DNA from 3 places in the Janthinobacterium amylolyticum genome. Region 3 is predicted to be linked to each of the others. Evidence: predicted binding sites of a transcription regulator. Region 3 holds the regulator's gene; each other region holds the start of a gene.
The links. Region 3 encodes FNR, which switches genes on or off when oxygen is low (the NO sensors DNR and NnrR bind a similar motif). Its sites were predicted from a motif close to TTGATNNNNATCAA; they were not measured.
Positions count from the first base shown of each region.

Region 1 (4,352 bases), on a different contig from region 3:
CGTGGCGCCCGCCAATGCGCGCGCCAGGCGGCGCGTGGATGCGGAGCAGGTGCTGCGGGCCTGGGGCGCGCGCCGCGCCAGCCGCGCAGCCATCCTGCGCGTGCCCGGCATTTATGCGGATGACCGCCTGCCGCTGAAACGCTTGCGCGAAGGCACGCCGGCGCTGGCCGCCGCGGACGATGTGTATACCAACCATATCCATGCCGAGGACCTGGCGCGCATCATCGAGCGTGCCCTGTGGCGTGGCAAGCCTGGGCGCGTGTACCACGCCAGCGATGACAGCGAACTCAGGATGGCCGAGTATTTCGACGCCGTGGCCGATACCTTCGGCTTGCCGCGCCCGCCGCGCCTGCCGCGTGCCGCGCTACAGCAAGTGGTCACGCCGATGCTGCTGTCGTTCATGTCCGAGTCGCGCCGCCTGGACAATGCGCGCCTGAAGCGCGAGCTGGGCGTGCGCCTGCGTTACCCGCGCGTGGCCGATGCCTTGCAAATGCTGGCAGCCAGCGGCGCCCGCATCGGGTAAAATGGCCGGTTATCTCCGCACTTTTTACGGCGCGGCGCGGCGCGCGCCGTTCCTGCCGGGCACCACTATTAAAGGAATACAGCATGACCACCCTGACTTACGAAGAATACCTGGACGAGGTCACGACCGTCCTGACGGAACTGTATGACCTGGACGACGAAGCGGCCATCAAGCTGGTCGTGGCTGCTCAGGACGCGGAATTTTTCGTGCCGCACGATGCGCATGAAGCCATGCGGACCGTCGAGCAAGCCAAGAAGGACGCCGTGACCCTGTTCGAGCGCAAGCAGAACCGCCAGCAGACCCAGGAAAAGCAGCAGCAGCGCGTGCGCCAGCAAAAGAAGTAAGGCAGTCAGGCAGCGAAGCAGTAAGGTAATACAAGCCGCGCCCGCAGGGCCGGCAGGGTGGGTCGCCGCGGTGCAACGCCGCGGCGCCGCACTTGATCTGGCGCAAACGCGCGGTGGCGGCGTGGCGATATGGTGAGCAAGGTCGTCACGCATTTCGCCTATTTTTGGCGGGCTGGGCAGTTAGCGTGACGATGTGTCCGGTCCGCAGGAGCGTCCGATGCGTCCCATCAGCCATCCCAGCAAGGAACAGGTGCGCGCGTACATGCGTCGCCGCGAACATGCCGTGCTGCCACCGCCGCCGCCCGAAGAAATCCGCCGTCAACTGTGCTGGAGCCGCAACGAGCCGCCAGTGGCCAGTGTCGCGGCGCAAAGCTGGCACCAAAGCTGGCGCCTGTCAGCGGAAATAGCCCGCCTGGGTGCCTTGATGACGATAGCTTGGCTCATGCACAGCGGTGTTGCTCATCGTAAAAATTGATGACTTGCAGCAAATTTTTCCATTTTGAGTTATCCTCTAGCACATTCCAAGTGCGTCAATTCTCTTCAATTATCACAATTTTGCTTTAAGTTACGCAAAAATCAACAATAGCGTGTATTATATTGTTTGCGGGATAGAAACCGCATAAGTGATGGCGCTTTTTAGTGTGTTTACCCTGAATTATTGCAAAAGCGACATTCGGTCTCTTCGAGCATTAATACAACAAGTACGGATTTTCAATCATGTCTCTCAAACAAATTACCTCTTTGCCTACCTACAACCCGAATCGCGTCCTCGATGCGATCATCGACAAGCTGCAGCTGAAAAATGATGCCGCCCTGTCGCGCGCACTGGAAGTGGCACCTCCCGTCATCAGCAAGATTCGTCACAATACCTTGCCGATCGGCGCCACGATCCTGATTCGCATGCACGAAATCAGCGATTTCAGCATCCGCGAACTGCGCGAGTTGATGGCTGCCTAAGAGCGCCTGACAGACGGCAAACTGAGAGGTGCCGTCTTGCATATCAGGCTTGCCGCGTGCGGCAGCCATACCTGTTTCCCGTTTTTCTATTGTGTGTCCGGGCCCAGCGCCGGACGATCGAAATAGAAACGCCCCATTTCCAGGCCAGTCGAGGACGACTTGACCACCGCCGCGGCCAAGCTGCCGGGCGCGCTGGAAAATGCGGTATTGGCAGCAACGGTAGCGCGGCCCGAATAGGCCGTTGCCTGCACGGCAGCACTGGAAAACGCGGTTTGTACGGCCCGGCCCGAGTACGCGGTCGCCTGTACCGCGGCACTGGAGAACGCCGTTTGCACGGCTCTGCCCGAATACGCTGTCGCCTGCACCGCCGCACTGGAAAACGCCGTTTGCACGGCACGACCCGAATACGCTGTTTGCACGGCCCGTCCCGAATACGCCGCCTGGACGGCGCGTCCCGAATACGCCGTTTCTGCGCGGATATAATCTTCCCCGAATGTCTGTTCGTAGAGCTCTTTCATGCGCTCGCCCACGCGCACGTGCGCCGCTTCGTCATCTTCGCCGCGCAGGCCGATGTAGGGGAAGTGGTGCAGGAAGTAGCCGAACACCTGCTCGCAATCGGCCGCGTATTTCAGGGTGTCGAGAATGTGATAGTGCCAGAAGGTATCGACATCCATCAGCGGCGCCGTCTCTTCCTGGGGAAACTGCTTCATCAGGATGAGGAAGCGGCGATACTCGAACTCCACCGCATTGGCCTTTTCCAGGCTCCATCCCTCGCCGGATTCCCGGTGCATCAGCTTGACCTTGATCGCGTCCAAATTCAAATCGGCAATAGCCTTGAAACTGTCGTTCGTATCCATGAGTGTCCTTGTGAGTAAGCGCATAGTGGAAAGAAGGGTGCGGCAAGAGAAGGTGGTGGTGTGAGCTCCTGGCTAGATGCAAAGGAAAACCTGCCCATGGCGGGCAGGCGCGTGATGTTGTTTTACATCAATATTGCATCTAATTACAAAATACGCAAGCTCAGCTTGCTTGAAACGCTGCTGATCAGGCGCTGGCGCGGGTGTCGTCCTGGTAGGGGAAGCGGGTGGCGTCGGCACCCAGCGGCACGCTGACGTGCACGCACATGCCGGCGCCGGGGCTGCTGTCGATGTAGAAGGTGCCGCCCAGCAGTTTGATGCGCTCCTCGATGCCCACCAGGCCGAACGAACCCAGCTTGTTGCGCCCGTCGATGGCCGCGCCCACGCCGTTGTCGCGGATGCTCATCGACACCGTATCGCGGCACTTTTCCAGCTTGACCTGCACCCGGCTGGCATTGGCATGCTGAGAAATATTGCTCAGCGACTCTTGCAGGATGCGGAACAGGGCCGTCGCGCACTGGTCGCTCAGGCAGATATCGTCATGGTTTTCAGTCACTTCACAGGCGATGCCCGTGCGCAGGCGGAACTGCGCCACCTGCCATTCGACGGCCGCATTCACGCCCAGGTCGAGCACGGTGGGGCGCAAGTCGTTGATGATCTGGCGCACGCTCTTGATGGTGGCGTCGATCTGGTCCAGGGTGGAGCGGGCGCGGGCGTTCAGGCGCGGATGGCGGCGCTGCGTGCGCGAGGCCAGCATGTCGGCGTCGATGCGCAGCACCAGCAGGTTCTGGCCCAGGTCATCGTGAATCTCGCGCGCGATGCGTTTGCGTTCCTCTTCCTTGATCTGGTCGGCGTGCGCCGCCAGCCGGCGCAGTTTCTGGTGCGACAGCTGCAGGCGGATCTGGCTGGCACGCAATTCCTGCGTCATGCCCGTGGCCATCTGGATGGCGCGCCGGCGCGACGACGACAGCGTGTGGAACAGCATATATAACAGCATGGCGCTGCAAAAGCCCACCAGCATGGCCAGCCACGGCAGGTAGGCATCGAAGCGCGTGTACAGGTCGCTCTTGCGCACGCTGAACAGGGCTTGCCAGACGCGGCCGTTGTAATCGATCAGCATGGTGCTGCTCAGGTATTTGCCGGAATTGGCAGGCTGCCACCATGGCGCGTGCAGGCCCGCCGTGGTGCTGTCGAAGATGGGGCGCATGCTGTGCGGCAAGTCCAGCGGCGCGCGCGCCTGCGGGCCGATGTCGAACAGGGTCAGGCGCACATTGCGTACCGGCATGTCGGCCAGCGCGCTGCGTACCATGGTCACCAGGTCGTAGCCGACGCCGACGGAACCCTGGTAGGCGGCGCGCCGTTGCTCGACGGTGTCTGTCGGCATGCCGAGGCGGTACACGGGCAGGCGCATGGCCATGCCCGTCAATTGCGGCCGGCCTTCCATCGGTACGGGCGTGCCGGAGTTGCTGATGCGCCCCGAGTCGCGCGACGCGGCCAGGGTTTCCGCGATCAGGGGGCGTGCCGCGATGTCATAGCCATATTTGTCTTCCGCGCTGGCGAGCGGTTCCAGGTAGACGAGCACGGAATAACTGTCGCGCACACCGGGCGGGTGGATGGCGAAGGCGGGATAGCCGTCGCTGCCGGGTGGATAGTCGCGCCGCATGGCAGCCTCGA
Region 1 covers NZ_JBNYXL010000003.1:319,919-324,270, reverse strand. Annotated here, with positions in the region: gene ACQ4WR_RS08045 (sugar nucleotide-binding protein) at 1-523, shown strand, start outside; gene ACQ4WR_RS08040 (hypothetical protein) at 607-867, shown strand; gene ACQ4WR_RS08035 (hypothetical protein) at 1,085-1,342, shown strand; gene ACQ4WR_RS08030 (hypothetical protein) at 1,585-1,824, shown strand; gene ACQ4WR_RS08025 (glycine-rich domain-containing protein) at 1,911-2,681, opposite strand; gene ACQ4WR_RS08020 (sensor histidine kinase) at 2,866-4,352, opposite strand, start outside.
Region 1: a site for FNR is predicted at 2,799-2,812, ahead of ACQ4WR_RS08025 (glycine-rich domain-containing protein). Genes of this name have one in related genera too.

Region 2 (4,352 bases), on a different contig from region 3:
AGTTCACGAACGTGAGCGACTTGTCCTGCACTTCGTCGGCCGTTGTCAACAGCGCTTCAAACAGCGCCATGTTGTCGACGCCCTTGACGACGCGCGAGATGCCCTGGGTAGCGAAAATGTCGCTGATCTTGCCCAGGCCGACGACTTCCCCGCCCGCATTCTTGACGTGGTCGAGCAGGGTCGGTGCGGGTGGCGCGACGGCGTAGTCGTGGCGGTTGGAGGTGCGCGTGTAGTTGCCGTTGCTGCCAGTGAACGGACGGGCGATGACGCGGCCGATGTTGTACGGCTCGACCAGCTTGAAGGCCATTTCGCACACTGCGTACAGGCGTTCGAGGCCGAACGATTCTTCGTGCGCGGCGATCTGCATCACCGAGTCGCCCGAGGTGTAGATGATCAGCTTGCCGGTGGCGACGTGTTCATCGCCGTGCTTGTTGATGATGTCCGTGCCCGAGGCATGGCAGTCGCCGAGGAAGCCCGGCACGCCCGACATGGCTTTGAGCTTGTCGGTCAGGTCGGCGGGGAACGATGGCGTGGTGCGGGGGAAGTAGCCCCAGTCGAATTCGACGGGCACGCCGGCGATTTCCCAGTGGCCGCTCTGCGTGTCCTTGCCGGTGGAACGCTCGCGCGCGGCGCCATACGCGCCGGTAAAGCCGTCGCGCTGGTCGAAGCCCGTGGCCCATTCGCCGCTGGCCAGGTGGGCGGCGGCGCCCAGGCCCAGGCGTTCCATGTTCGGGAGTTTCAAGGTCTTGCCGCTTTTGGCGACAGTGCTGGCAATGTGGCCAAAGGTATTGGCACCTGCGTCGCCATACTTGGCGGCGTCTGGCGTCGCGCCAAGGCCGAAGGAATCAAGCAGGAGGATAAATGCGCGTGACATGATAAGGCTCGCTTTATGGAGTGATGCAAAGATGATGCGGTCAGTGTAGGCCGGATTTTCCCGGCCTGCCGCGCGGCAGCGCCGGCAGATGGCGCGCCGCTACTGCGTAAAGAAGGGTGCTCAGGCTTGCGGCGTAGCGGAAACGGTGGCCAGGAAAGCGAGGATCAGCTTGACCAGGTCTTTCGCGCCGATGGCCGCGTATTTCAGGGTCTGCTCGTGCGACAGGGCGAATGGCGACATGCCTTCTGCCAGGTTGGTGATGACGGATACGCCCACCACTTTCAGGTCGCAATGGCGCGCCGAGACCACTTCCGGCACCACCGACATGCCGACCGTGTCGGCGCCCAGGCGGGCCATCATGCGGATTTCAGCGGCCGTCTCGAAGTTCGGGCCGGGATAGGCGACGAACACGCCTTCGTGCAGGGTGATGCCGTTCGACGCGGCCGTTTCCTTGACCAGGTTGCGCAGATCAGCGTCGTAGGCATTGGCCATGCTGAAGAAGCGCGGGCCGAAGCGGTCGTCGTTCGGGCCGACCATCGGCGTGCCTGGCAGCAAGTTGATATGGTCGCTGATGGCCACCAGGCTGCCGGCGTCCACTTCAGGGCGCAGCGAACCGGCCGCGTTGGTAACGAACAGCATTTCGCAGCCCAGCAGTTTCAAGGTGCGGATGGCGCTCGTCATGACGCCCATGCCATAGCCTTCGTAGAAGTGGCCACGGCCCTTCATGCAGACGACGGCCACGCCCGACAGGGTGCCGACCACCAGCTCGCCCGCATGGCCATGCACGGTGCTGATCGGGAAGCCCGGCAATTCGTCAAAGCTGATGCTGACGGCATCCGTCATCTGCTCGGCCAATACGCCCAGGCCGGAACCGAGGATCATCGCCACGCGCGGCTTGAAATTTTCAGGAGCGCGGGCACGGATGATTTCGGCGGCGTGGAAAGGGGCGTTGTTCGACATGGTTATCCTCTGATTGACTAATGATGATGGTTGCTGCCTGCGCGGCAGTACACGGCAAGATACTGCGGCCCAGGTAGCGGGGATGTGTGGTGTTACAGGTATATCCGAATGCGTATTGCCTCTATAAGCCGCCACTATGCATCAAACGGAATATGTATGGCAAATACCATTTTTCTTGCCCATTTATATAATTCAAATATAAATGGCCGATATTATAGTCCAGGCAAGCGCTCCCCTGCCAGCCATGGCCACGCCTCTGCCATCCCCGCCAAAACGCATGCATACAAGCTCCATACGCGCGCTTTTCAAGCACCTCTGGCACGCGCTTGAGGCGCGCTTGACACTTTACGGACAAATGTTTACAGTCGAAGACAAATGTCTAAACCTTCCGCGAAAACCTTGTGACCGATACCAATAAAAAAGACCAGCTGTACACGCTGATCCGCAACAACCCCTTCATTTCCCAGCAAGACCTGGCGAGCGAACTGGGCTTGTCGCGCTCGGCCGTCGCCGGCCATATCGCCGGCCTGATCCGTGAGCGCCGCTTGCTGGGCCGCGCCTATGTGCTGCCGGACAGCCGCCCCGTGCTGTGCATCGGTGCCGCCAACCTGGACCGCAAGATGCGCACCCTGGCAGCCTTGCAGATGGGCACCTCGAATCCCGTGCGCTCGACAGAGGTATTTGGCGGCGTGGGCCGCAACATCGCGGAGAACCTGGCCCGATTGTCGATTCCCGTCGCCTTGCTGACGGCGCTGGGCGACGATGCGGCCGGCCACGCCTTGCAGACGCATGCGGAAGATGCCGGCATCGACATGCGCGGCAGTTTGCATTTGAGTAATACCAGCAGTGGCACCTACACGGCCGTGCTCGACGAGCATGGCGAAATGCTGCTGGCGATGGCCAACATGCAACTGTATGAGCAGCTGACGCCCGCCTTTTTGCACAGCCGCCAGCCGCAGCGCGCGGCCGCCGCCCTCACCGTCTGCGACCTGAACCTGGGCCACGACAGCGTGCAAGCCTTGCTGGCCGATGCGCGCCAGGACGCCGGCCCCATGGGCAGCGCCGCCGCCCCGCTCGTCATCGTCGCCGTCTCGCAGCCGAAGATGGCGCACTTGCCGCAGGACTTGACGGGCTTGCGCCTGTTGATACTCAACCGCGGCGAACTGGAAACGCGCGTGGCGCGCGCGTTGCCAACGGCGTTTGATGTGCGCGCCGCCTGCCGCGAAGTGCAGCGCCAGGGCGCGCGCCAGGTGGTCGTTACCTGCGGCGGCGAAGGCGTGTATTTCACGGATGGCGACACCCTGGACGCACCGATCGAGCACCTGGCCGCGCGCGAAGTGGACGCCGTCGACGTGACGGGTGCCGGCGACGCGTTTTCCGCCGCCGTCTGCTGGTCGCTGTACCACGACAGCGGCGATTTGAAACTGGCCTGCCGGCGCGGCCTGAAACTGGCCGCCATGACCTTGGAATCGGCCGCCACCGTCTCGCCGCATATTTCCGCCGGCGCGCTCGACGATATCGACGACGCCGACCTGGCGCCGCCCCCTCCTACCCTCTTTCAACAGGACTGAAACATGACTCAACTCACTACTCAACTCAATAGCTTCCTCTCGTTCTCGCAGGAAGTGCTCGACGCGCGCGCCGCCGGCAAAGCCATCGTGGCGCTGGAGTCAACCATCATTTCGCACGGCATGCCGTATCCGCAAAACGTGGAAATGGCGCGCGAAGTGGAACAGATCATCCGTGACGGCGGCGCCGTGCCGGCCACCATCGCCATCATCGACGGCAAGATCTGCGTGGGCCTGTCGCCCGAGCAGCTGGAACTGCTGGGCACCTCGCCCGACGCCATGAAGGTCAGCCGCCGCGACCTGCCATTCGTGCTGGCGCAAGGCAAGCTGGGCGCCACCACCGTGGCCGCTACCATGATTTGCGCGGAACTGGCCGGCATCGCCGTGTTCGTCACGGGCGGCATCGGCGGCGTGCACCGCGGCGCGGAAACCAGTTTCGACATTTCCGCCGACTTGCAGGAACTGGCGCAAACCTCCGTCGCCGTCGTCTGCGCGGGCGTGAAATCCATCCTCGACATCGGCCTGACCCTGGAATACCTGGAAACCCACGGCGTGCCCGTCATCAGCGTGGGGCAGGAAGGCTTCCCTGCCTTCTTCACGCGTGAAAGCGGCTTCAAGGCCGATTTCCGCCTTGACACTCCAGCAGAACAGGCCGCCTTCATCGGCACCAAATGGCAGCTGGGCTTGAAAGGCGGCGTCGTCGTCAGCAACCCCGTGCCGGCCGCGCAAGCCATGCCGAAAGAAGAAATCGACGCGATCACCACGCAAGCGCTGCAGGAAGCGGACGCTGGCGGCGTGAAGGGCAAGCAAGTCACGCCATTCCTGCTGTCGCGCATCAAGCAGCTGACGGATGGCCGCAGCCTGGCGACGAATATCGCCCTGGTCAAGCACAATGCCCAAGTCGGTACGGCACTGGCCATTGCCATGCAGGCAGTCGTGGCACGATAATA
Region 2 covers NZ_JBNYXL010000003.1:587,164-591,515, forward strand. Annotated here, with positions in the region: gene ACQ4WR_RS09125 (phosphopentomutase) at 1-874, opposite strand, end outside; gene xapA (xanthosine phosphorylase) at 995-1,834, opposite strand; gene ACQ4WR_RS09135 (carbohydrate kinase) at 2,236-3,405, shown strand; gene ACQ4WR_RS09140 (pseudouridine-5'-phosphate glycosidase) at 3,409-4,350, shown strand.
Region 2: a site for FNR is predicted at 2,017-2,030, ahead of xapA (xanthosine phosphorylase). Genes of this name have one in related genera too.

Region 3 (4,352 bases):
TGGCCCCAGGATTTTATTTACCTGGCGGCCCTGCTGATCATCTGTGCCTATCTGCTGTTCCTCGTCACGGCCATTGCCGGGCGGGTATGGTGCGGGTTCTCCTGCCCGCAAACGGTGTACACGGAAATCTTCCTGTGGGTCGAACGCAAGATCGAAGGCACGCGCAGCGCGCGCATGGCCCTCGACAAGCAGGGCCCGTCCCTGCGCAAGGCCTTCAAGAAGACGGCCAAGCACGTGGTGTGGGGCGCCATCGCCCTGTGGACGGGCTTTACCTTTGTCGGCTACTTCACGCCGATCAAGGAACTGGCGCAATCGGTGGTCACCTTGAACTTCGGTCCCTGGGAATGGTTCTGGGTCCTGTTCTACAGCCTGGCAACCTACGGCAACGCTGGCTGGCTGCGCGAGCAGGTGTGCAAATACATGTGCCCGTATGCGCGCTTCCAGAGCGCCATGTTCGACCAGGACACCCTGATCATCACCTACGACGCCAAGCGCGGCGAACCACGCGGCGCCATGAGCAAGAAGGCCGGCAACAACGCCAAGCTGGGCGACTGCATCGACTGTACCTTGTGCGTGCAGGTGTGTCCGACCGGCATCGATATCCGCAATGGCCTGCAGTATGAATGCATCGGCTGCGCCGCCTGCGTCGATGCCTGCAACAGCGTGATGGACAAGGTCGAGCGGCCGCGTGGCCTGATACGCTACAGCACCGACCATGCGATGGAAAACAACTTCAATTCGCAGCAGATCCGCCAGCGCGCCATGCGCCCGCGCGTGCTGATCTACACGTCCATCCTGGCGCTGATCATCATCGCCGTGTGTACCTCGCTGGCCCTGCGCACGCCATTGAAGATGGATGTCATCCGCGACCGCGGTTCCATGGGACGCGAAGTGGAAGACGGCATGATCGAAAACGTCTACCGCCTGCAGATCATGAACACCTCCGAGCAAAGCCAGCATTTCAAGATCAGCGTGGCCGGCTTGCCGGGCCTGACCTTGCTGACGCGCGAAGAAGTGACCTTGCAGCCGACGGAAACGCTGGGCTGGCCGATCCGCCTGCGCATGCCGCACGGCGTGGGCGAGAAGGGCTCGAACAAGATCACCATCGAGCTGCAATCGCTGGACGACCCGTCGCTGCATGTGCGTGAAAGCGCCGTGTTCATCGTGCCGCGGTGATGTTGATCCGGGGTCGGATCCCCTGGGTCCGACCCCGGTATTTCGCCGTAGGGGCAGCATCAAACCTGCGGCAGGTTTACTGTATTTTCAACCCAGAAGCAAAAGCTGGGGTCAAAGCCAAAGGGTCTGGCCCCAAGGAGAACAACATGTCCGACAGTCTGAAACTGCAAGCCCCCGTTGCACCGTGGTACAAGCACCGCTGGCCATGGCTGCTGATGATCGGCCCCGGCCTGTCCGTCGTCGTCGGCAGCTTCATGGGCTACATCGCATTTACGCAGCCCGACGCGCTGGTGGTGGGCGACTACTACAAGCAGGGCAAGGCCATCAACCAGGACTTGCGGCGCGATACGGCCGCCAGCAACCTGGCCATGGATACCAGCCTCGCGTATGACGTGGCGCAGGCGCGCCTGACGGGTTCCGTGCACAGCTTCGGCAAGGCCTACCAGGCACCGTTGCAGCTGCACCTGGCGCATGCGACCCTGCCGGAAAAAGACATCAAGCTGCTGGTGCAGCCCGATGCGGCCGGCAATTTTTCCGTGGCGCTGCCGATGCTCGAGCGCAGCCGCTGGCAGGTGCTGGTGGAAAACACGACGCGCGAGTGGCGCCTGTCCGGTATCTGGACCTGGCCAGCGCAACGCAGCATCGCGCTGCATGCGGATGAAGAGTTATAAGCCTTATTTGCAGACGTCCGTACCGGCCGTGATGGCCTTCAGTTTGGCCGGCTGCAAGATCTCGATCTCGCGGTTCGACACGCGCAGCCAGCCTTCCTTCTTGAACTTCGACAATAAACGGCTGACGCTCTCGATGGTCAGGCCCAGGTAGTTGCCGATTTCCTCGCGCGACATGCGCAGCTGGAAATTGCTGCCCGAATAGCCACGCGCCTCGTAGCGCGACGCCAGGTTGACGATGAAGGCGGCAAAACGCTGCGTCGCCTGCATATTGCCCAGCAACAGCATCACGCTTTGCTCGCGCGTGATTTCCTGGCTCATCATGCGGTGGAAATGGCGCAGCAGGGTAGGCATATTGCCCAGCAATTGTTCCAGGCTGGAAAACGGAATTTCACATACTTCGCTGTCTTCCAGCGCCACGGCATTGCAGTGGTGGCGGTCGGCGCTGATGGCGTCCATGCCCAGCAGTTCGCCCGCCATCTGGAAACCCGTCACCTGCTCTTCGCCGCCAGGATTGATCTGGTACGTCTTGAAGTGGCCCAGGCGGATCGCGTACAGGTTCTGGAACGAGTCGCCGATGCGGAACAGCGAGGCGCCGCGCACGACCTTGCGGCGGCGGCCGATAATCTGGTCCAGCCTGTCCATGTCACCCACATCGAGGCCCATCGGCAGGCACAATTGATGCATGCTGCACGTCGAGCAGCGCGCACGCAACGCTTCCACGTTCACGGTGGGCAAGGCTGGAGAGAGTAGCGCTTCTGTCATGTCAGACCCTTTTAGAAAAATGCAACAACAAGTTTACTGCATAGTGCGTTGCCATGTGCCAATTTCACGCCAATTTCACCCTAATTCCCCGTAATTTCACTGAATAAACGACGTTCGGCATTTAATTTTATGGCAACATCCACAAAAGCCTGCGCCGGGGCGTGGAATTCGACGAGCCGTGCTTGCCAAGTTAACGTATTGATAGGAAAATTCCTGACAGCATTATCTGCCGCCTGTCCTCTGGGACTGAAAAGGAAATCATGAAGCCTCTCGGCATTAAAGCAAAAGTCGCGCTGGCCACCAGTTTGACGTCGATCGCCATGATCGCCGTAGTTACCATGGTGCAGGTGAAACACATGCGCGACGATTTCACGCAAGTCCTGCTGAGCCAGCAAACGGCCCTGATCGAGCGCACCGCAGACGAGCTCGACGACAAGCTGGCCATGCTGCTCGACATCATCACCCAGACCGCGCGCCACCAGCCTGCGTCCCTGATGGCCGACACCGCCCAGTTGCGCGAGTACTACAAGCAGCGCGCCATGCTGGCCCTGTTCGACGATGTACTGGTGCTCGACACGCAGGGCAAGGTGGTGGCCAACGTGCCCGAAGTGCCAGGGCGTAACGGTGTCGACGTGGCCGACCGCGCCTACTTCCAGACGGTGATGCGCACGAAACAGGCGATGATCACGGAACCGATGCTGGGCAAGACCAGCCATCTGCCCATCGTGCAGATGGTGGCGCCCGTGCTGGACAGCAACGGCGAGGTGGCCGGCATCGTCATCGGCGTGCTGCGCCTGTACAAGGACAATATGCTGGGCCATTTGCGCACGGCCAAGGTGGGCAAGAGCGGCTATTACTTCATCCTCACGCGCGAAGCCGTGCCGCGCTATGTGCTGTACCCCGATGCCAGCCGGCTGCTGCAGCCGCGCGCGCCCAACGCCAACCCCGTCACGACGCAGCTGCTGAAGGAAGATGGCGAGGGCAGCATGGTCAGCACCAACAGCCGCGGCGTGACGGCCGTCAACAGCTTCAAGCGATTGAAGTCCGTCAACTGGCTGCTGGCCGCCTCGCTGCCCGTGGCCGATGCGTTCGAGCCCTTCAATGGCGTGCTGTACCGGCTGGTGCTGTGGAGTATCGGCGCCTCGCTGCTGGCCGCCGCCGTGCTGGCCTGGGTCACGGTGCGCCTGCTGTCGCCGCTGGTGCGCCTGCGCGACACCCTGCTGTCGCTGCGCCGCTCCGGCAGCCGCTTTACGCCCGTGCCGGTACAGCAGCGCGATGAAATCGGCGAGCTGACGGAAGCGTTCAACGGCCTGATGAGCGAACGCGACCGGCTGCAGCAGGAGATCGAGGCGCGCGCCAGCGAACTGGAGCGGGAGCGCGACCGCGCCGAGGCGGCCAACCGCGCGAAAAGCGATTTTGTCGCCAACATGAGCCATGAAATCCGCACGCCCTTGAATGCCGTGCTGGGCATGGTGTATTTGCTGGGCAATACCAAGCTCGACACCGAGCAGCGCAAGTACCTGACCATGGTGCGCGTGGCGGGCCAGTCGCTGCTGGGCATCCTCAACGACGTGCTGGATTTTTCCAAGATCGAAGCGCGCCGCATGGACTTGTCGCCCGTCGAGTTCGACCTCGATGAAGTCATGAACACCCTGGCCACGACGATGACCATGAATGCGGGCGAAAAGGAACTGGAACTGGCCATCGCGGTCGAACCGGAGGTGCCGCGCCGCCTCGTCGGCG
Region 3 covers NZ_JBNYXL010000005.1:394,350-398,701, reverse strand. Annotated here, with positions in the region: gene ccoG (cytochrome c oxidase accessory protein CcoG) at 1-1,176, shown strand, start outside; gene ACQ4WR_RS13285 (FixH family protein) at 1,323-1,847, shown strand; gene fnr (fumarate/nitrate reduction transcriptional regulator Fnr) at 1,851-2,609, opposite strand; gene ACQ4WR_RS13275 (HAMP domain-containing sensor histidine kinase) at 2,870-4,352, shown strand, end outside.